DNA from 3 places in the Paenibacillus sp. EKM10P genome. Region 2 is predicted to be linked to each of the others. Evidence: a T-box and tRNA genes for the amino acid it is inferred to sense, from the RefSeq annotation. Region 2 holds a T-box; the other regions hold tRNA genes.
What was found. A T-box is a leader RNA that pairs with one kind of tRNA and senses whether it is charged. The one in region 2 lies ahead of argS (arginine--tRNA ligase), so its partner is inferred to be a tRNA-Arg.

Region 1 (7,578 bases), on a different contig from region 2:
TGTAACGGCGGTGCGTGAGCTTAGCCGTGTATTTGCTGTCCGGGGGCGTGTACTGCCAGCGGCTGAAGAAGGCGTTGTGCTCAGCGCCGAGATGGAGGATGGCACGGTGATCACCGGGGAGTCCAAAATCCCGGAAGCGGGCGGACGCATCAAACGTGTTTTTCTTGAACCGACTCACGTGGAGCCGTTGCCTGAGGCTGTGGAAGCCATTAATGAAGCCGATGCGATTCTGATTGGTCCCGGCAGTCTATATACCAGCATTTTACCGAATCTGCTTGTGCCAAAGCTTGCTGAGGCTGTGGTGAAATCAGATGCGATCAAAATATTTGTCTGCAACGTGATGACCCAGCCAGGGGAAACCGACGGCTATACAGTGGGAGATCACCTGCAAGCGATCTATGAGCATGTTGGGCATCACCTCTTTGACTATGTCATTGTGAATAACGGGGAAATTCCACCCCAAGTACAGGAGATGTATGCCGAGCAGGGAGCTAAGCCTGTTCAGGTAGACATGGGCGAGCTGGCTGATCGAGGATATAAAGTAGTGGCAGATACGTTAGTTCTGTTCCGTACGTATTTACGGCATGATGCCGACAAACTGAGCCAGCATATTTACCAATTGGTACAAAACTGGATGTTAAGAAGGAGGTGAGTCCCTTGTCCTTTGCGGCACAAACGAAAAAAGAGCTTACGATGATTGAAAGCCAGCCCTGCTGTGAAAAAGCGGAACTGTCTGCGCTCATACGTATGCTCGGATCCGTACAACTGTCGAATAAAAGGGTGATATTGGACGTGTCCACAGAAAATGCCGCGATTGCAAGGCGGATTTACTCCTTGATCAAAAAGCATTTTCAACTTCACATCGAACTGCTTGTACGGAAAAAAATGCGCTTGAAAAAAAATAATGTGTATATTGTCCGTATCCCCAATGGTGTACAAGAGCTGCTAAAGGAGCTTTATATTGTCTCAGAAGGTTTCTTGTTCACTGACGGGATTAATCGTGATATCATTCGGAAAAACTGTTGTAAGCGGGCTTATTTGCGGGGTGCCTTTATGGCAGGTGGCTCTGTGAATAATCCAGAGGGGTCGTCTTACCACCTTGAGATTTCTTCGATGTATGAGGAGCATTGTCAGGCGTTAGTTGATCTCGCTAATGAGTTTCATCTCAACGCCCGCTGTATTGAGCGAAAAAAAGGCTTTATCCTTTACATCAAGGAAGGCGAGAAGATCATTGAGCTGCTCAGTATCATTGGGGCGCACCAAGCCTTGTTCAAGTTTGAGGATGTACGCATTATGCGCGATATGCGCAATTCCGTAAACCGTATTGTTAATTGCGAAACAGCGAATTTGAACAAGACGATCGGAGCCGCTGTCCGGCAAATTGAGAATATCAAGCTGCTGGAGAGGGAAGTTGGTTTGGAGACCTTGCCGGATAAGCTGCGTGAAGTGGCAGAAATTCGACTCGCTCATCCCGATTTGAATTTGAAAGAAGTCGGGGAAATGCTCAAAGGGGTCGTGAGTAAATCGGGTGTAAATCATCGACTTCGCAAAATTGATGAGATGGCTGACAAAATCAGGGGGGAAAACGGCCTGATTCCGTAAAAAAGGGTCTGTGGGGCTCTTAGCCCCGGTTTTTTTAGTTTTTTTTCTAGTGTCTGTCCCGGGTTAATGTTATAATGTGATAAATAAAATGGAGTAAATAGCGTCCAGATTTATTTGATGAGGGGGTAAGCTGACATGTCAAAACATCCAGTAGTCGTACGCTTGAAAACAGGACTGCACGCCAGACCTGCTGCGCTGTTCGTACAGGAAGCGAATAAATATTCATCAGAAATTTTTGTGGAAAAAGAAGACAAAAAGGTTAATGCCAAGAGCATCATGGGTATTATGAGCCTCGCCATCAGTACAGGTACTGAAATCAATATTAGTGCCGAAGGTGCGGACGCCGAACAGGCTGTAAACGCTTTAGTAAGTCTGGTTAGTAAGGTTGAGCTGGAAAATCAATAAACGAACATCTGCTTTGTGATATGATGTATCTCTTAGTGAAAGCCCCCTCGGGGGCTTTTTTTGTATCAGAGAAAAGTATTCAACCCGTCCCACCATTAAGCTATTGATGTATATTTATTTGAATATAGCGACCGCATTAAGTCCAAGCTACAAATAATTAAAACCCCTGTGGTGTGCCTTGTTTCGGAAATTTATACCGCTTGACTGCAACCTTTTCCCGTTTTTTCCGTCTGGAAGGTACAAACATTTTCAAGAAAGAGGTTGAGTACGATGAGAGTTTGGACAAGAACAGTAAGCACAGCAATTCTTGCAGGAGCATTATTAGCTGGAGGAGTAGCAGGAGGGCTGTGGACGGGAGCTGATCGCGCTTATGCTGCAACGGCGACGACGGCGAATGGTGTAATTAACGTGAGTGGAAGTGGTGAAATAATGGCTAAGCCAGACATCGCTTATCTCTCCATTGGGGTGCAATCGGAAGGAAATACTGCTGCTGCTGCTCAAAAAGCTAATGCTGCGAAAATAAACAAGGTCACACAGCTGTTAAAAGAAAAATGGAGTATCAGTGCAGACGATATTCAGACAAGCCAGTTCTCTGTACAACCTAACTATACCTATAACGAGAAAGAAGGACAGAAGCTCAAAGGCTACATGGCCAACCATACACTTTCTGTGAAATATCGCAACTTGGACAAAATTGGTCAGCTGCTGGATGAGGCTACAAACTCCGGTGCAAACAACGTAGATAATATACAGTTTTCCGTAGAGAATCCTTCTTCTTATGAGGAAGCTGCTATTGCAAAAGCGTTGGATAACGCTCAATCCAAAGCCAGTGCCGTAGCAAAATCAGCTAAACGCGGCTTAGGGGCTCTGGTGAATGTGACAGTAGATGGCGGGGAGGCTCAGGTTTTCACACAACGTGAGAATGCCATGTCCAAAGCGCTCATGGATATGAGTGGCGGAACAGAGATACAGTCGGGCCAAGTAACGGTGAAAGTCCAAGTGTCTGCCCAATATGAGATGAACTAGTATAGGCCATTAAACGGAGCCGCAAGCGCCTGCAACATTGCAGGGTGACTTGTTGGCTTCTTTTGTCTATTGAAACCGTTTTGTAATGAGTCTGTCATAGCTAATGGCTGTTAGGTGTACAGATTGAAATCAGTGAGTGTACAGATTGTAAACCACATACAATAGGGTATAGATATAATAAGAAAAGTGATCAAAACACATAGATAATACAGATTCACAATAGGAGGAATACTTACGATGAACAAGCATACGAAAAAATGGGGCTCAGCACTGCTGGCAGCGGGAATCTTAGCAGGGGTTGCGGTCGTTCCCGTTTCCTATATTGAGGCAGCTTCGACCAAACAGCAGCAAGCGACAACACAGCAACCAGGGGTCACCATCCAATGGAATGGTAAAACGTTGGCCGCTAAAGGTGTACAAGTGAACGGGAACACAATGATTCCAGTGGCAGCACTGCGTGATAGTTTGGGAATTCCGGTGAGCTATGACACCAAGGAAGGGACATATACAGTGGGGAGCGGGTACAACAAGCTCTATATCGTGGTCTCCTCCTCGGATGCCTATGCCAATGTGAACGGGATCAACACGCGCAGCATGGATGCCAAAATGATCGCCGGGAAGCTATATATTCCTATGAGTCTGCTGAAAGACTATCTGGGTATCGATGCGCAGTGGAATGCAACTCAGAAAACAGTAACATTGAGTAAAAGCCAGCTAAATCCGATCACAATTGCATCTCAGACGCTTCCAGCTTCGAGTAATGCAAAGGTATCCTATAAGATTAAGTATCCGCAAATCAGCGGCAGCCAGCTGAATCCTGAGGCTCAACAGGCCATTAATAATGTGCTTAAAAAGCATGCAGAGACAGTATTGGCAGCAGGCAAAAAGATGGTGGCAGAGGGAGAGGTTACAGCAGAAAGACCGTATGATTTCGAAAATGATTTTGCAATTGCCTATAATAAGGACGGTATTCTAAGTGTGATTATGCAGGACTACTCGTATACAGGTGGCGCACACGGTATGACGGCACGTAAAGGATATACGTTCTCGCTTGCTGATGGTAAGCAGTTGCAATTGTCTGACGTATTGAAGGCAAATCCTAACTATAAAAAGTTCCTGAATGCTGATTTGAAGAAAAAAATTGATGCGCTCCAGGCTGGCGAAGGGTTTGAGAAATTTAAAGAGTTGGCCGCAGATCAAAATTTTTATGTGACCAACAGTGGAGTAACCATCGTGTTTGATTTGTATGATTATGCGCCATACGCTTATGGAATTCCGGAGTTTACTTACTCGTTCGCTCAACTGCTGCCTCAGGGCGGCAAGCCTTTTGCGGGACAAAATCAATAATCTGGATTAGGTATATATTGAAAATTAATAGTAAATAAAAAAGACTGCCTACCGGATACGAAAATCCGAGGCAGCCTTTTTATTTACCAGCTATGTCAGAAGAAAACCACTTTTCTTATACACCTTCTGGAGAGGAGCTAGTTAACACTTTATCAATAATACCGTATTCCTTGGCATCATCAGCGGACATGAAATAGTCACGGTCTGTGTCTTTTTCGATGCGTTCCAGTGGTTGACCTGTGCGATCTGAGAGAATGCGGTTCAATTTGTCACGCATTTTCAGAATGCGACGGGCGCGAATTTCGATATCCGTTGCCTGTCCTTGTGCACCGCCTAGTGGCTGGTGAATCATAATTTCACTGTTTGGCAAGGCAAAACGTTTACCTTTGGCACCTGCATTCAGCAAGAAAGCACCCATGGAAGCAGCCATACCTACACAAATGGTAGATACGTCAGGTTTAATGTATTGCATCGTATCGAAAATGGCCATACCAGCTGTGATGGAACCGCCAGGGCTGTTAATATACAAGTGAATGTCTTTTTCAGGATCTTCAGCAGCCAAAAACAGCATTTGTGCAATAATTGAGTTGGCCACAACGTCATTGACGTCCGAGCCCAACAAAATAATGCGATCCTTCAACAGTCTGGAATAAATGTCATAGGCGCGTTCGCCGCGGTTACTTTGTTCTACTACCATAGGAACATAGCTCACGTCAAAAAACCTCCCTTAAATCGTTAGTGGATTTGGTGGATATGCCGAATACACATCCCTATTTATAAACTGTTACCGTATTAACCACATGATAAACAATTTCAAACAAAAAGTCAAAGAAAGTCAAACTATTGATTAAAAAAAAGAACGCTTAGCGCTCTTTTTGGTTAAAAACATCATATGGAACATTTAGCCAATCGTATAAAACGACGCGCCCGCGAGGAATCGAACCTCGATCTCAGGCTCCGGAGGCCTACGTCATATCCGTTGGACCACGGGCGCAAAGATGAATCATTACAAGCAACCAACTAATTAATTGGAAACAAAGATGATTATATGATATACGGCATTGAATTGCAAGCTTTTATTACGTGCGCATATTCACATAAAAAGTTGAGAAATATAGGTTCAGATAGACTTGCATGTGAAGCAAATATTGGGTAAGATATACGTGGGACTTAAAAAGTTATCCCGGGACATTTTAAGACCAGTTAGAGATATAGCATAGAGACAGAACTTAGAAGTGTGCGGGAGTGGAAAGCATGCGAAAGATATTAGAAATACAGAAGCAGCTTCTGCCCGACCTCATGGATGTTTTGAAAAAAAGGTACACGATCCTGCATCAGATTATGCTGTCCGAAGTTATCGGACGCAGAACACTGGCAGCTTCACTGGATATGACCGAGCGCGTACTGCGCGCTGAGACTGATCTCCTTAAAGCGCAAGGGCTAATTGAGATTGAGAGTGTGGGCATGAAGGTGAGCAAAGCAGGACTGGATCTGCTGGAACAGCTGGAGCCGATTGCGAACAACTTGTTCGGCCTGTCCCAATTGGAGGATCAGATTCGTCAAGCCTACGGTTTGAGGAAGGTGGTTGTCGTTCCAGGGGATTCGGATGCTTCACCGTTAGCGAAGCAGGAACTGGGCCGTGCTGGCGCAAAGGCGCTGCTGAGTGTTATGGATGACGAGGACGTGGTCGCTGTAACAGGTGGCACGACGATTGCAGATGTGGCGGAACAACTGGCATTACCTGCTAACGGCCCGCTTAAGGGCGGATGGTTTGTACCGGCACGCGGGGGTTTGGGAGAGAGCATGGAAATGCAGGCAAATACAATTGCCTCCACGATGGCTCGCAAGGTCGGCGCTCAATACCGTCTGCTCCATGTACCGGATTTGCTCAGCAATCATGCTTACAACTCCTTGCTTGAGGATACGAATATTCAGGATATATTAAGCCTGATTCGAGAGAGTCGTATTATCATTCACGGGATAGGCAACGCCATAGCAATGGCCCACAGACGCAAGCTTGACCCTGAAACCTTTGCCCAGATCAGCAATGAGGGTGCGGTCGCCGAATCGTTTGGTTATTATTTTAACGAAGACGGCGTCGTTGTTCACAGAATGCTGACGCTCGGACTCCGTTTGGAGGACATCAGGCGTACGGAGACGGTGTTAGGTGTGGCTGGAGGCAAGAGCAAGGCTGCTGCTATTCATGCAGTATTGCGTTTCGGACAGGAAGACATTCTTGTCACCGACGAAGGCGCTGCTGCCGAGATTGTAAGCCGTTATTTAAGAGATTGATAAGGTTTTTTAATTGTGTTGTCTTGACGGGCTTTCGGGTCTGTCTTGAATATATAAAACTAAACTAAACGAACTTTGGGAGGAACTCACTCATGACAGTTAAAGTTGGTATTAACGGTTTCGGACGTATTGGACGCCTTGCTTTCCGCCGTATTCAAGACGTAGAAGGTATTGAAGTAGTAGCAATTAACGACTTGACAGATTCCAAAATGCTGGCACATCTGTTGAAATATGATACAACACAAGGTACTTTCCAAGGACAAGTAGAAGTACATGACGGTTTCTTCAAAGTAAACGGTAAAGAAGTTAAAGTTTTGGCTAACCGTAACCCTGAAGAATTGCCTTGGGGAGACCTGGGCGTAGACATCGTTCTGGAATGCACAGGTTTCTTCACAACTAAAGAAGCTGCTGAGAAACATTTGAAAGGCGGCGCTAAAAAAGTTGTTATCTCCGCTCCAGCTACTGGCGACATGAAAACTGTCGTTTACAACGTAAACCATGAAATTCTGGACGGAACTGAAACTGTAATTTCCGGTGCTTCTTGCACAACTAACTGCTTGGCTCCTATGGCTAAAACACTGCAAGACAAATTTGGTATCGTTGAAGGCTTGATGACTACAATTCACGCTTACACTGGCGACCAAAACACTTTGGATGCTCCACATGCTAAAGGTGACTTCCGTCGTGCTCGCGCAGCAGCTGAAAACATCATTCCTAACACTACTGGTGCTGCTAAAGCAATCGGTCTGGTTATCCCTGAGCTGAAAGGTAAATTGGATGGTGCAGCTCAACGTGTTCCAGTACCAACAGGTTCCCTGACTGAGCTGGTAACAGTTCTGGAGAAAAACGTAACTGCTGAAGAAATCAACGCAGCGATGAAAGAAGCTTCCGATCCTGAAACTTACG
Region 2 (7,578 bases):
CATCTTCCTCAGCTACACCTTCTGCGCAAAATGACTTGCTTACAGGTAAAGTCGCATTTAAAGCTTAAATAATACTAGAGCCTGGGGCTAACAATTAATATTTAGCATGAAAAAGCCAGCGGTCTCCATTCATATTGGGGACTCGCTGGCTTTATTTTATATATGACATATCTTGTCGTTTTATTTAGCTACAGACGTGCCTGTACCTGTGGGAGGAAGCACTGTTCCATCGACTGCTTTGAGCGTAACCTTATACTTACTGTCTACCAATGTACTGGTATGGGTATCCGTAATGACTTGAATGTTCATTTCACCCGGTTTTGGACTCGTCAGCTTGTAGTAAATGACTGCATTCGTTTCATCTACGTAGTCGATGTGATCCACTTCAATGCCATAACCCGGATTAGGTGCCTGCAGACGAGTGATGGTCACTTTGTTCTGCTGGTCATTCGCCTTCTCTATGCTCATACTAATATTGGTTTGTTGAGCCGGGTCTACAGGCTCAGCTGGATTTTCCGGAGTGGCTTGCACCGGTTTATGATTTTGTACAAACTCGGATGCATGATAGACCATTTCAGCTGCCTCCATCCGCGTTACTTTACGATCCGGGTTAAAGTTACTCTTTTCATCCAATGTTGCAATTTTGGTCAACAAAAGAAATTGAACTGCTTCGTTCGACTCTTGGTCTAATTTTTTGCCATCTGCTATGTTAATAAGCATACGGACCGTTGGATATTCCCCCGTTGCACTCACTGCTTTATACAGAATATTCGCGAATTGCTCCCTAGTCATGCGGGTACTTGGATCAATATCCGGTGACAGAGGGATTTGGTGCTGGACTGCAATCCGATAGGAATCGGCATACCATGCGGAAGTCGGAATGTTTGCAAAGGAGCCCGTTGTAAAATCAGGCATAACCTGAAGATCCATCGCCCGAACAACCAAGTGTACTCCTTGTGCATACGTGAGCGTTTGATCCGGTGCAAACTTATCCTTGGTTATCCCTTGAATAATTCCTTTGTTCTGAAGTGAACTTACGATCTTCTCCTGCTCAGCTCCCTTTATATCACGAAAGGCAGAAGCCGACGTAGCCACAGCCAATGAACAGACGACAAGCAGCGCAGCTGCCACGCTTTTATTTTTGATCATGAGATACACCTCCATGTTTACTTTGCTTCTATACTTACGGACGCAATAAAACCATCAAATGTTTCAAATATGCACAAATTGGTTGCAAAACATTGGAATACCCTGCGATTAGTGTAACCCGTCTTGCTCTTTTCTGCTCACCATCTCCATGCAAACCCAAAAGTGTCTATGATAGTTTTCCTTTTGCAGCGCCTTTTAGAGAAAAGAGCTAATTCGCAGTAATTTTAGCTAGCAAAAGCAGCAGTGCACCTAACAAAAATACCCACTTGTGGTAGCTTACATCCGGTTAGGGGCTTTCAGTCCAAGAAGTCGCAGTGTACTTGCCAGCATATCTGCAGTCTGTTCCGCCAACTGAATGCGCCACTGTCCACCATCGACAATCCTTTCCTTAGCATAAAAACGGTTGAACGCCTGTGCTGTATCCAATGCAAATCTAGCAATAACCGAAGGTTCCAGTTGCTGAGCAGCACGTATCAGCTGCCCGTGATAGCGATCCAACTGCTTAAGCAAGGCCCAGCCTGCGTCACCCAGCATTTCATCCGAAACGATATTCCATTCAGGAGAATGCCCTTCTTGACCAAGGACGTTGTCACTGGAATTAGAATCAACCTCAGCGCGAGCGCGAGCTTTCTCCAGAAGGCTGCGTATACGCGCATGGGTATACTGCACATAAGGGCCAGTCTCACCTTCGAAGGTCAATGCCTCCTCCAACGAAAAATCCACTTCATTCAGACGGTTATTTTTTAAATCGCCAAAAATAATCGCTCCGATGCCGACATCTTCTGCTATTGCCTCTTGTTCCAGCAAATTGGGATTCTTCTCCGTAATAATGGCTTGAGCACGCGCTACAGCTTCATCCAGCACTTCCTCCAGTCTCACCACCTTGCCGCGTCTTGTGGACATTTTTTTGCCTGCAAACCGCATTAAACCAAACGGTACATGCTCACATTGCTCTGCCCATGCCTCCCCTGCATGCTTGAGCACCGCAAATACCTGTTGGAAATGTAACTTCTGTTCCCCGCCAACGACATACAGCAGCCGATCAGCCTTCATCACTTCATGACGATAAATCGCTGTTGCCAGGTCACGGGTGGGATAAATGGTGGTCCCATCCTTTTTCAAAATAAGACATGGTGGCAGCTGCTCGTCTTCCAGACGAACCACAAGTGCCCCATCACTTTCCTCCAGCAGTCCTTTTGCTCTTAATTGGGCAACAACTGCCTGCATCTTATCATTGTAAAAGCTTTCCCCCAACACATGGTCAAACGAAATGTTAAGACGTTGGTACATACGATCAAATTCACCCAGACTGACTTCAACAAAAAACTCCCATAGTTGTTGAGCCTCAGTATCCCCGTGCTCCAAACGTCGGAACCACTCGCGGCCTTCATCCTCCAAAGACGGGTCATGCTCAGCCTCCTGATGAAAACGGACATATAACTTCAATGATTCCCCGATCGGATCCTGTTGTAGCTGCTCTTCATTGCCCCATCTTTTATAGGCCGCAATTTGCTTGCCAAATTGTGTCCCCCAATCCCCTAGATGATTCACACTAATCGGTACATATCCGGTTTCACTAAGTATGCGATACAAGGCGGCACCGATAACAGTAGAACGAAGATGACCGATACCAAATGGTTTGGCAATATTGGGCGAGGACATATCAATTACTACTCGCTGTCCATGCCCAATATTGGGCTTGAGAAACTCAGTCTTGCTCAATTCAGCTAGCATAGGTGGAATATGAACAGATCGATCCAATGTAATATTTACATAGGCACCCGATGCTGTAGCGGTTAGACCCGCTTCATGGCTTACTAGCTCTGCCAATTCCATTGCAATATGCTGTGGAGACTTTCGAAATTTCTTAGCCAGCACAAAACAGGGAAACGCCACATCTCCCCATTCAGGCTGCGGAGGCACCTCGAATAAAGATAAAACTTCTTTCTCCTCCAAGCCCGTATGAGCTAAAATAGCTTGGGTAGCAATCATCAACAACATGTTCCTCTCTCCTTCTTTTTATAGGATCTAACAAAAAAAGCCCTCGTCTCTTGATATAATCAAGAGACGAGAACTTCGATATCCCCGCGGTACCACTCTTCGTAAATCGGTTGTGTAGATAAAGCTAGCTTACACAAATCGCGATTTCACTCCATTGACAAATAACGGTGTCAGCCGGGTTGATCTACTAGAAGTTCTTATCGTTGGATCAACCGTCTCCCGGGTGCGCTTCACATCGGATTTCATACCGGCTTCCACCTCTTCCGGCTCGCTGTAATGATACGGTTCCGTTGCTACTCTCCCGTTCCTTGACGTTAATTCCCACCATTATACAAACCTATTTAGTAGAAAGCAACCTTTTATTCCCTCTTCAGGGACTAGTTCTGTATATGTAATTACACTGCCACCAATTGGCGACAAGCCTCAACACAATGACGGCAGGCCTCTGCACAATGTTTGCAATGATTATGGGAATGCTTGCTGCATTCAGCAGCACATACCTCACAGGCTTTGGCGCATAGCTCACAGATTTCCTCGGCAAAATCCGTTCCGCGCTGCAACATTTGAGCAGCAAACCCACATATCTCTGCGCATTCCCTACTCACTCGAATACATTCACGCAGCATAGCTAAATCATATTCCTTCAAACTTGCTACATAGCATACATTGCAAGCGTTCATACATTCCAGGCAAGCATCCACGCATTTTTGGTATGAATGATTCATAATACAATTACCTCCCAGTTGTTGATCCTGCTGTACTATTACCCGCTGAGCCTTGAAATTAATCAATTGATGTTCGCGCTTTCAACAAAATAAACCCAGAAAATCCCGACTTATGTAAGGAAGTGTACTATATTCCAAGGTGCAAGCGCAAGGATATTAATCACATAACTTTTTATCCCTCGTTTCTGACTTGCATCCAGTCGGTCATTCCTCTATTGTAAAAAAAGAATATGCTTAACCATGAATCAAGGAGTGAAGATTGTAATGAACATAACATCTGTAGAGGAGCACCGACGGGAGTCTCCGCAGCAGGTTAACTGCATGGTCGTGACCGTCTCTGATACACGAACCATGGAAACCGATACTGGGGGCCGACTGCTCAAGGAACTACTAGAAACGAATGGATATAAGGTTGTTCGATATGTTATCGTCAAAGACGACTATGAGGGTATCCGGCAGTTGGTAACCGAAGCTGCAGCACATGAGGACATCGAGGCTGTACTTTTAACAGGTGGTACTGGCATTTCTCCGCGTGATACTACATATGAAGCCATCTCCTCTTTACTGGATAAGGAACTACCTGGCTTTGGTGAAATCTTCCGTTACTTAAGCTTTGCTGAGGACATTGGATCAGCAGCTATATTAAGCCGGGCTGTAGCGGGTACTGTGGGCCAGACAGCTGTGTTTTCTATGCCTGGCTCCCGCGGAGCCGTTCGTTTGGCAATGGAACGCATTATTGTTCCTGAACTGCGACATGTGATGAGAGAAATTTATAAATAAGCTCCTATTCCACACATGCGCCGACACAAAAAGGCACCCCATATGAATGAGGTGCCTTTTCACATTATTCTTTTTCTTCAACTTCGGGCTGCATGTAGCTATCAATCAGCTTTTGCTTCAGCTCCCATACCTTCTCACTAAGATTAACACGATAAATTTCAGGATTCAGCTTCCGCAAATATTCTGGCCAAAACAGTTTCAACTGTGAAGCATGATAGGCACGAATTTCATCCAGTTCGGGAAGCTCGTATACCTTCTGTCCATTTATAAAAATAGGTTCAAGCATCGGTACAGCTTCGTAATTTTCAACATACTTCTTCATATATGGATGCAAAGGGTTAAACAGCTTCAGGCGCTTACCATTGCGCGGACGTTCTTCATCCGGGAAAGAAATGTAATCAGCTACAGCTCTCCCTTTCTTCTTATCCACAATGCGGTATACATCCTTTTTGCCTGGTGTAGATACTTTTTCCGGGTTACCCGAGATCTTAATCGTCGGCAGCATTTCACCGTCTACTTCCCGCTCAACCAGCTTGTACACTCCGCCTAATGAAGGTTGATCTGAAGCCGTAATCAGCTGTGTTCCTACACCCCATACATCAATACGTGCACCTTGGGCTTTTAGATTGAAAATCGTATTTTCATCCAAATCGTTGGAAGCAACAATTTGTACGTAATCCAAACCTTCGGCATCCAGCATTTCCCGGGCCTGAATAGATAGATAAGCCAAATCACCGCTATCCAAACGGATGGCATTCATACGCTTGCCTTGACTCTCCAGCATCTTTGCTGTCCGAATCGCATGAGGAACACCGCTCTCCAGCGTGTCAAAGGTATCTACCAGCAATGTAACCTGATCTGGCAAAACCTTCGCGTACACGTCGAACGCCTCTTGCTCCGTCATAAAGGTTTGTACCCATGAATGGGCATGTGTTCCTTTTGTCGGAATCCCAAAATGTTCGCCTGCCAGCATATTAGAAGTCGCATCGAAACCTGCAACATAAGCTGCACGCGCTCCCCAAATCGCTGCATCTGCCTCCTGCGCACGCCGTGTACCAAATTCGAGCAGTGTATCGTCACTGGCCACCTGCTTGATACGCGATGCTTTTGTCGCAATGAGTGTCTGGTAATTCATAAAATTCAACAACGCCGTCTCGACAAGCTGCGTTTCCATAATTGTTCCTTCAACACGGACCAGAGGCTCATTTGGAAAAACAAGCGCCCCTTCTTTCATCGAATGGACCGTTCCGCCAAACTTAAACTGGCGCAATGCCTCCATGAACATGGGATCGTACTTTTCCTCCTGCTCTGACAGATAGCGAATGTCCTCTTCTGTAAACCGCAAATTTGAGATGTAATTCACAATGCGTTCCAGACCAGCGAACACGGCATATCCATTACCGAAAGGGAGCTTACGAAAATACGCCTCGAACACAGCTTTACGTTGGTGACTTCCGTTCACCCAATGGGCGTACATCATATTAATCTGATATTTATCTGTATGTAATGCGAGGCTCGTTGACTTCATCGTATCATCCTCTCTGACTGTCCCTGGTCCCTGGCTTGGTGACGGCATACCGTCTTGTCTGCCCAGATTCAGCAATATCCGACTCCATTTTGTTATCGGACATTGGTGCACAATCATTCAGTTATTTTACTTCTTCTGGCGCAAAAGCGTATCTTCAGCCGACCACACCGTGGCTCCAAGACTTCCCTCAAAATGGCCCAAAGCCCAGTCATGTCCCGCCTGATTAAAGCTCGCCACAGCGTCCTTATATACGGTAATAGCAAAACCTTTGTTATAAGCATCTACAGCCGTATGCAGCACACAAATATCTGTACACACACCAATCAGATGTACTTCCAGAATCCCGCGTTCGCGCAACCTGAGTTCCAGATCTGTACCAGCAAAAGCACTGTATCGTGTTTTATCCAACCAGTAGATACGATCACTTTGTTGCTTATAAAGGCTATGGAGCTTCCCATACAATTGTCGTCCATCGGTTCCACGTATATTATGTGGAGGAAACAGCTTACTCTCCGGGTGATAAGGGTCATTCTCCTCATGTAAATCAACAGCCATGACAACAAAGTCCCCTTGCTCTACATAGGCCTGCGTGATGGCTGTGATCCGTTCATCCAGCTCAATCGCAGGTAGCCCCACAGGCAGACTACCATCCACAAAATCCTTCGTGTAATCAATAACAATCAGTGCCTTCATCGTACAGTCAGCTCCTTATCATCAAAGTGAGATTGCACGCTCTATGCGTAACCTATCCCAATAAACGTTACGTATAGATAGATAAACGCGGTACCCTATCACTAAAGCGATATAACTGGGCCGGTCTTTGTGAATATTGATTGGAACTCAGCGGTTTACCATTCTCATCCCGAACCTCTTCCAGTATTCCTTGTCTGCTACGAGTCGATGTTATTTTGCGAATAAAATTCGGCTCTTCGAAATCCGGTACGACGCTCTGAATCACCTGATACAATTCACCCAGTGTAAAATGTGGCGGTAAAAACTGCTTGGCTATCGTTGTCTGAAGCATCTGCAACTGAATCTTGCGATAAGCATCGACTATGATATCCCGGTGATCGAACGCCAGCTCCAATTCCTCCAACGCTTCTCTGATCGTAAATAACCCGACCTCAGAAGCATCATCAGCCGCTTGCCGCTGCTCTAGCATCCATTCCTCTACCAACGCAAAAAAAGCATGCGATATGATCCACCCGCGCGGATCACGGCCTGGTCCACTATATACGCCCAAATACTCCAGATGCCCGCCGTCTACACCGGTTTCCTCTAACAGTTCCCGCTTGGCCGCTCCATATATGGATTCATCTTCTTGACAAAACCCTCCAGGCAACGCCCAGCGTCCCGCAAACGGCCAACTCCGGCGCTTGATGAGCATCACTTTCA
Region 3 (7,578 bases), on a different contig from region 2:
GTAGCCAAGCCGCAGCATATTAACGAAATTCCTCTTTAAGGACAGGGAATCGTCATTGGGGTGCTTTTGCCTGCACACTTTGGTAAAATAAACATATAAGAACAGGTTGCATACGACGTAGGAGGAAAAAGCATGAGTAGATCTAACGGACGAAACGGTGATGAGCTGCGCCCGATGAAATTGACAGCAGGAGTAAATAAATACGCGGAGGGCTCTGTTTTTATAGAGGTTGGCGAGACGAAAGTCATCTGTACGGCTACAGTGGAAGAGCGCGTTCCTCCCTTTATGAAGGGCCAGGGAAAAGGCTGGGTGACCGCCGAATATTCCATGCTTCCGCGGGCGACACATAGCCGCAATCAGCGTGAAGCTGCGCGCGGCAAGCTGACAGGCCGTACTATGGAAATTCAGCGTCTGATCGGAAGAGCGTTGCGTTCGGTTGTCAATTTGCAGGCGCTTGGTGAACGGACGATTACGTTGGACTGTGACGTCATTCAGGCGGACGGTGGGACACGTACAACCTCCATTACCGGTTCTTTCGTAGCGTTGGCGATTGCAGTAAATAAAATTGCAATCCAGCACAAGTTGCCTGTTTTCCCTATTACGGATTTTCTGGCTTCCGTCAGCGTAGGGGTTGTTGGTGACAAGGCGCTGCTGGATCTGAATTATGAAGAGGATTCCAAGGCTAAGGTGGACATGAATCTCGTCATGACTGGCAGTGGAAAATACGTCGAGCTGCAAGGTACGGGGGAAGAAAGCCCATTCGACCGTCAGGAATTGGATCAGCTGCTTAGCTTGGGTGAACAAGGGATTTTGCAAATGATCGAGCGCCAAAAAGAAGTACTCGGACCGATTGCCGATAAGATCGGTGCTGGACGTACAGGAGCTGGGGCCTAATGCGACTGGATGGTCCGGTTGTCATTGTCGCTACGAAGAATAAAGGGAAAGTGCGGGAATTTGCACATGCTTTTGCGCCGTTTGGCAAGGAAGTCAGAAGTATGTACGATTATCCAGACATTCCTGATGTCGTTGAGGATGGCACAACCTTTGCCGAAAATGCGCTGAAAAAAGCCAAAGCGGTGGGAGATGTGCTCGGATTGCCTGTGCTGGCCGATGATTCCGGCCTGTGCGTGGATTTGCTGGACGGTGCGCCAGGCGTATATTCGGCCCGTTATGCGGGAGAAGGCGCCAGCGATCACGAAAACAATATCAAGCTGCTTGATGTTCTGGAATCAAAGCAGCTTGGTGATGATACCGGACAGCCTTTGCTAAGCCCGGCTCAATTCGTCTGTACCTTGATTCTGTATAATCCACAGACTGGGGAGACGTTGGAATCGACGGGCTCCGTGGAAGGCTGGATTACGACTGAAACCGCAGGCAGCGGTGGGTTTGGGTATGATCCGCTGTTCTATTTGCCAGAGTTTGAAAAGACAATGGCGGAGCTGACGTTGGAACAAAAGCAGGCTATCAGTCACCGAGGCATAGCCCTGCGTAATTTGGCAACAAAGCTGGGGAATCCGCAGGAATAGTTTGGCAGCAGGGTGAATAATATACCTGTCATATACGAAAAAAAGGCTATCCGTCAGTCATAGGCGCGGATAGCCTTTTTGGTATTTTCTGTTCCACGTATAGCACGCATCGAGGAAAACAGGCGGTTACCACCTCGTAGTTTACGGCTTAAGCAGTTAGCACATTTTATCGAATAGCCACCTTGTAAGTGCGCAGCCAGTTATCCACTTGGGTCAAGTAAGCAAACAACTGAGGACCCGACATTAGCTGGCCGAACCAAGGCAGATTGGTGGATGCCTCCGGTGAGGCGGCAATATCCCGTATCTTTTTCGTATCGATCAGCTTGAGCAGTGGGGAAGAGGAATCATCCAGCAGTTGCAGCGCCTGCTTTTTCACAGCGGCAAGATAGGAGGGATTATGCGTTTTGGGATACGGGCTTTTTTTGCGATATAGCACATCATCCGGCAATACGCCCTCCAGCGCCTTGCGCAAAATACCTTTTTCACGTCCGCCTGTCATCTTAATGCTCCACGGAATGTTCCATACATATTGCACCAACCGATGATCGCAATACGGCACCCGTACTTCGAGTCCGACCCCCATACTCATCCGATCCTTGCGATCCAGCAGGGTAGGCATAAAGCGGGTGATGTTCAAATAGGACATGACGCGCATTTGCGCAGCTTTTCCTGTTTCCCCCGGTAGCTTTGGTACTTCTCCGACTGCTTCTGAGTAACGGTCGTTCAAATACTCCAGCGGCTTGATCCAGTCCCGCACTTCAGGGGATAGCAGACTCGCTCTCATATCGGGAGCAACCGCCCACGGGAATGTGCCTGAGTTCAGCATATCCTCCCGATGGAACCACGGATATCCGCCAAACACTTCATCCGCTGCTTCACCAGAAATGGCAACGGTAGCGCCCTTTTTAATCTCCCGGCAAAAGAGATACAGTGACGAATCCACGTCCGCCATGCCGGGTAAATCCCGCGTTAGCGTGGAGTTGTTCAGAGCGGCTACAACTTCAGGTGTATCGAATTCAATCCAGTGATGATTTGTCCCTAATTCATCGACCATCCGCTGTATCCAGGGAGCATCGGCTCCGGGCTGGAACGCATGGGCTTTAAAATGCTTGTCGTTGTCCACATAATCGACTGAATACGTATGAACTTGTCCCTGCCCGGTACGTTTGTAATAATCAACTGCTAATGCGGACAGAGCACTTGAATCCAGCCCGCCAGACAATAAGGTACATACCGGTACATCCGAAATAAGCTGCCGTTCCACGGTATCCATTAACAGCTGTCGTACCTTGAGTGCCGTTTCTTCGGTGTTATCCTCATGCGCAATGCTTTCCAGTTTCCAATAGGCTTGAATGCGTACGCCGTCGCGGCTGTAGGTGAGGGTATGCCCGGGACGGAGCTCCTTCATCGACGAATAGACGCCGTGTCCGGGGGTGCGTGCAGGCCCAATGATAAAAATTTCTGCCAATCCCTCGGCGTCTACTGCTGCCTCTACCGCTGGATGCTGGAGTAGGGCTTTGGGTTCGGAGCCAAATACAAATACATCTTCAGTTTGGCTATAAAATAGCGGCTTCACTCCCAGTCGATCTCGTGCCAGAAATACCTGCTCCCGCTCACTATCCCAGACCGCAAACGCAAAAATGCCGTTCAACCGATCTACACAATCCGGGCCCCATTCGATATAGGATTCGAGCAGTACCTCTGTGTCGCATTGTGTACGGAAAAAATGCCCGCGTTGTTGCAACTCTTTTTTCAGCTCAGGCGCGTTATATATTTCCCCGTTATATACAATCGTATAAGTGATATCCTCAAGCTGCCGGATCATGGGCTGAGCGCCGTTTTCCGGGTCCATTACGCTTAGTCTTCGGTGTCCGAAGGCACACGGATTGGATATCCAGGTACCCGCAGCATCCGGTCCGCGATCGGAGAGCGTTTGCGTCATATTTAGCAGCAGCTCAGATTGATGCATTAAATCTCCGTTCCACTGTATGAAACCTGTAATTCCGCACATGTCTATTCATCCTCTCTTTGTCGTGTTCATCCAGTGTTGGAATGAATCAAAAACTAAATCCCCAGTTCATCAGTATATATGCCGAAAAGAAGCATAAAATGTCTGTCCGTTCCGAAAACTACAGATGGGGCAACCCGCCTACATGTGAGGAAGGAGGGAGACAATGTACTACATCAAGGATGCCAAAATACGCCGCTTCACTGAACTTGACGGAGTGCGCTGTGCTGAGGTAGAAGTGCGTCCCGGTGCCGCAGATGACCCGGAGCTGCTGGTTTATATCACAGCTACGAATCAGAAGGATGGTCAGCCTGATTATGACATGGTACGGATCATCCGCAATGATGCCGATCTGGAGCTGGATTGGTATGACAATAATCTGCATTCGGCATTTGAAGAAGTGACCGACAAGGCTTTTACGGACTCTACGCACATTACCGCTGGTGAGGAACGGGAAAAGTTCAAAAGGGAATTGCTCTCCTATGGGCAGCTTAGTACAGAGTTTGCCAAGGAGTTCGGGGCATGAGGATATGGTGTGCACTACCTCGGCTTTTGTTAATTTGGACACCGGCGCCATCGCCAGATCAGCGTGAAAGGAGGGGGAAATCATAGACGGCAAAGCGAAGTATAAGAAAAACAAAGGCAGCAGTTATATTCATAACAATGAGTTCGCGGAAGAAGTGATGGAGAAAAATGTAAGACATGAGGTGCGAAGAAGTCCTAGACGCTTCGGTAATAAATAAACAGTCATAAACTGAGAAACGCTCATTTATAAATGACCCTGAAGAAGCCTCTGTATTCGTCAAAATTGCGAATGCGAGAGGCTTCTTTTGAATTAGGCCGCTTCACGCAGCGTCATGATCCCTTTGTAGATGTTATAGACAAAAACGCCGAGATAGACCACTACGAATAGCAGTACAAACCCGATAACCGAGCCTGCATGATTGGCAGTGATAATAAAATAAACTAGCGGAATCGCCGCAATAATGGGGAAAATGTGCGATAAAATGGCTTTTTTCGCGTGTCCCTGAACATATTCGTCCCGGACTGCAATCCACACAATGACCGGCACCAGAAAAGGTGCGAAAAAAATGCTAAAATAACAAAGTGAAGACAAAAGGCCTCTCACGGATTAACCCCTCCTTTTTGGCATCGTTCTTTGTACATAATACCCCGTTAGCGTCCAAATGATTCCTTTTGCAGCCTGCTTTCCTGTATAATGAAAAAATGCTTTTGACAGTTGCCCAAAATGTGATATAATCATTAATGCACTGAATACATAAGGTTTTATGGATTATCATTTTGTCCCAGTAGCTCAGCTGGATAGAGCAACGGCCTTCTAAGCCGTCGGTCGGGGGTTCGAATCCCTCCTGGGACGTATAGCAAAAACTTCCTAATTCAATATTGGGAAGTTTTTTTTGTGTTCCAGTGTGGGATGAGAACCCCTTGGGGGGACGTCGGAGCTAAGCATCGTTAGCATAAACTTCGCAGTCTCGACCGTAGGGAGAGTATCCCTCCTGGGACGTATAGCAAAAACTTCCTAATTCAATATTAGGAAGTTTTTTTGTGTTCTGGCAGTATCATTGATTCTGGCTTTATACTGTCGCCTTCTCTTTATGAGCAAAAAATTGCGGCAGATGCTCTTTGTGTGCTTCCAGCAATTCATCCAGTACAGTTTGGGCGATATCGCCGCTTGGAACGAGCGGATTCAGGGTGAAGGCTTGCAGTGCTGTCGCATAGTCACCAGTGACCGCCGCTTCAATGGTCAGCTCTTCCATCGCCTTCATAACTTGCAGCAGTCCCCGTTGTGCTGGCGGGAATTTGCCAAAGTTGACAGGCTCCGCACCATGCGCGCGAATGACACTGGTTACTTCGATGGCGCTATCATAAGGGACATCATCAATCGCACCGTTGTTACGCGTACTAACTACCATCAATGTGCCTTTGTTGTTATAAATAGAGTTGATGATTTCACAGGCAGCATCGCTGTAATGCGCACCGCCGCGTTTGGATAATTCCTCTGGTTTGTAATCCAGATTCGGATCTTTGTACAATTCAAACAGACTTTCTTCCAGACGTTTGACGACTTGGCCCCGAGTTCCTTCGTTTTTGGCCTCCTCTAATTCTTCCTTGAGCATGTTATCGGTCATATAGTAATACCGATGGTAAGGACAAGGTAGCATTTTCAATTGACGAACCTGATCATACAGGAAGCGCATGTTCTTAATATTTTCAACGACCTTCTCCGGTTGTGCGCCAGGCGCATACAGTCCTTCGATGACTTGTTCTGTTAATTCTTCTCCGGTTTTGTCATAAACTTTGTGCCAATGAAGGTGGTTAATTCCTGCAAATTTAAAGAACAGCTCTTGTTCCGGTTTGTCCAGCACAGCCGATGCACTCTTGATCGCGCCGATTGGAACATTACATAATCCGATGACTTTATCCCACTGACCATAACGAAGCACTGCTTCGGTGACCATGCCCGCAGGGTTGGTGAAGTTAATCAACCATGCATTCGGACACAGTTCTTTCATATCTTCTACGATACTGAGGATAACGGGTATGGTACGAAAAGCTTTGAACATCCCACCAGCCCCATTGGTTTCCTGACCGATCATACCGTGTTTCAAAGGAATACTTTCATCTTTAATCCGGGCTTCCAATAAGCCTACCCGAAATTGGGTCGTTACAAAATCGGCATCCTTCAAGGCTTCCCGACGATCCAGTGTCAAATGTACTTCACAATCAATGCCGGCGGCTTTCACCATCCGTTGGGCCATGGCCCCTACGATCTCCAGTTTCTCGCGTCCTGCTTCAATATCTACCAGCCATAATTCCCGGATGGGAAGCTCTGCATAGCGTTTGATAAAACCTTCTACTAATTCTGGTGTATAGCTGGAGCCTCCGCCAATAGTTGCGATCTTTATGCCTTTTTTCATGGTTAGTGCCTCCTGAGTATGTTTTTTAAAACCGCTTTCTTAAGCTCAAATTCACTGTAATCCCTGTAATGCATTACAGGTCAAGCGCTTTTAAAAAACTTATTTGGGGAAGGTGACAATTATAGGGCGGGGCCACGAAACATGCTAAACACGAACATGCTAAAATAGAAAGAACGAGGTGAGAAATGTGGCAAATATTCATGAAATTGCAAAGCTGGCGGGTGTATCCTCGGCAACGGTGTCCCGTGTCATTAATAACCATCCGTACGTAAGTGAACCGACAAGGCAGCGTGTACAGGAGATCATAGACCGACTGGATTATGTACCTAATTTGAATGCGGTTTCATTAAAAAAGGGCATGACCAAGCTCATAGGAATTATTTCAATTTCTTTTAATGATTCATTGGGTTCATTTGTGCGTGGATTTACAACCTATGCCCAGGAGCATGGTTTTAATATGGCACTATTTATTACGAATGGAGAGAAGGAGCGGGAGCTTGAAGCACTGGAAATGTTGCGGAGAAAGCAACTGGACGCCTTGGTCTGTATGATTCGCGTCAATGAGTGGAGTGTGATTGAGCACTACACCCAATATGGTCCAATTGTGACATGGCAGCGTGTAAACATTGAGGCAATCCCGTCTGTATTTATGGACCAGTATCAGGGGTACATGCTTGCGCTGGAGCATCTGTATGCCAGAGGCTATCGCAGCATTGTGAATGTATATGGGAATATGAGGGGATTGAATACGAAGGAGCGCATACGGGCTTATCATGATTTTTGCAAAAAATATGATTTGAACGCTGATGCTTTCCCGCATTTTTATGGCTTAAATTCAATAGAAGCGGGTGAACAAATTGCTCACTGGTGGGGCGAACAATCCAACAAGCCTGATGCCTTCGCTTGTTCTACCGATTATTTGGCTGCAGGGCTGTTGACCGAAGCACGTAGGCTCGGTGTTTCTATCCCGAGTAATGTTGCAGTGGTGGGCTTTGATAACACCGAAATTTCGCATTTGCTTGATTTAACCACCATTCATTACCCGATTGACAAGCAAGCGGAAAATGCATTCATTATGATTCGAAATGCCCTAGAGGGGCTTCAT

Region 1: it has a tRNA-Arg gene. The T-box ahead of argS (arginine--tRNA ligase) is inferred to sense a tRNA for this amino acid. The anticodon was not compared.
Region 3: it has a tRNA-Arg gene. The T-box ahead of argS (arginine--tRNA ligase) is inferred to sense a tRNA for this amino acid. The anticodon was not compared.

The regions. Positions count from the first base shown of each region.
Region 1 covers NZ_JAALET010000006.1:197,058-204,635, reverse strand. Annotated here, with positions in the region: gene HFE01_RS16665 (gluconeogenesis factor YvcK family protein) at 1-652, shown strand, start outside; gene whiA (DNA-binding protein WhiA) at 658-1,602, shown strand; gene HFE01_RS16655 (HPr family phosphocarrier protein) at 1,738-2,007, shown strand; gene HFE01_RS16650 (SIMPL domain-containing protein) at 2,278-3,033, shown strand; gene HFE01_RS16645 (PdaC/SigV domain-containing protein) at 3,271-4,380, shown strand; gene clpP (ATP-dependent Clp endopeptidase proteolytic subunit ClpP) at 4,496-5,092, opposite strand; tRNA gene HFE01_RS16635 (tRNA-Arg) at 5,303-5,374, opposite strand; gene HFE01_RS16630 (sugar-binding transcriptional regulator) at 5,635-6,672, shown strand; gene gap (type I glyceraldehyde-3-phosphate dehydrogenase) at 6,765-7,578, shown strand, end outside.
Region 2 covers NZ_JAALET010000005.1:165,233-172,810, forward strand. Annotated here, with positions in the region: gene HFE01_RS15285 (ABC transporter ATP-binding protein) at 1-68, shown strand, start outside; gene HFE01_RS15290 (S-layer homology domain-containing protein) at 181-1,149, opposite strand; gene argS (arginine--tRNA ligase) at 1,426-3,150, opposite strand; T-box leader at 3,210-3,468, opposite strand; gene HFE01_RS15300 (four-helix bundle copper-binding protein) at 3,546-3,875, opposite strand; gene HFE01_RS15305 (MogA/MoaB family molybdenum cofactor biosynthesis protein) at 4,140-4,655, shown strand; gene HFE01_RS15310 (nicotinate phosphoribosyltransferase) at 4,720-6,183, opposite strand; gene HFE01_RS15315 (cysteine hydrolase family protein) at 6,310-6,876, opposite strand; gene HFE01_RS15320 (NUDIX domain-containing protein) at 6,944-7,578, opposite strand, start outside.
Region 3 covers NZ_JAALET010000012.1:106,864-114,441, reverse strand. Annotated here, with positions in the region: gene HFE01_RS21755 (GerMN domain-containing protein) at 1-39, shown strand, start outside; gene rph (ribonuclease PH) at 133-894, shown strand; gene HFE01_RS21745 (XTP/dITP diphosphatase) at 894-1,526, shown strand; gene asnB (asparagine synthase (glutamine-hydrolyzing)) at 1,693-3,537, opposite strand; gene HFE01_RS21735 (hypothetical protein) at 3,701-4,060, shown strand; gene HFE01_RS21730 (magnetosome magnetite crystal formation protein family) at 4,370-4,663, opposite strand; tRNA gene HFE01_RS21725 (tRNA-Arg) at 4,839-4,912, shown strand; gene HFE01_RS21720 (6-phospho-beta-glucosidase) at 5,130-6,473, opposite strand; gene HFE01_RS21715 (LacI family DNA-binding transcriptional regulator) at 6,661-7,578, shown strand, end outside.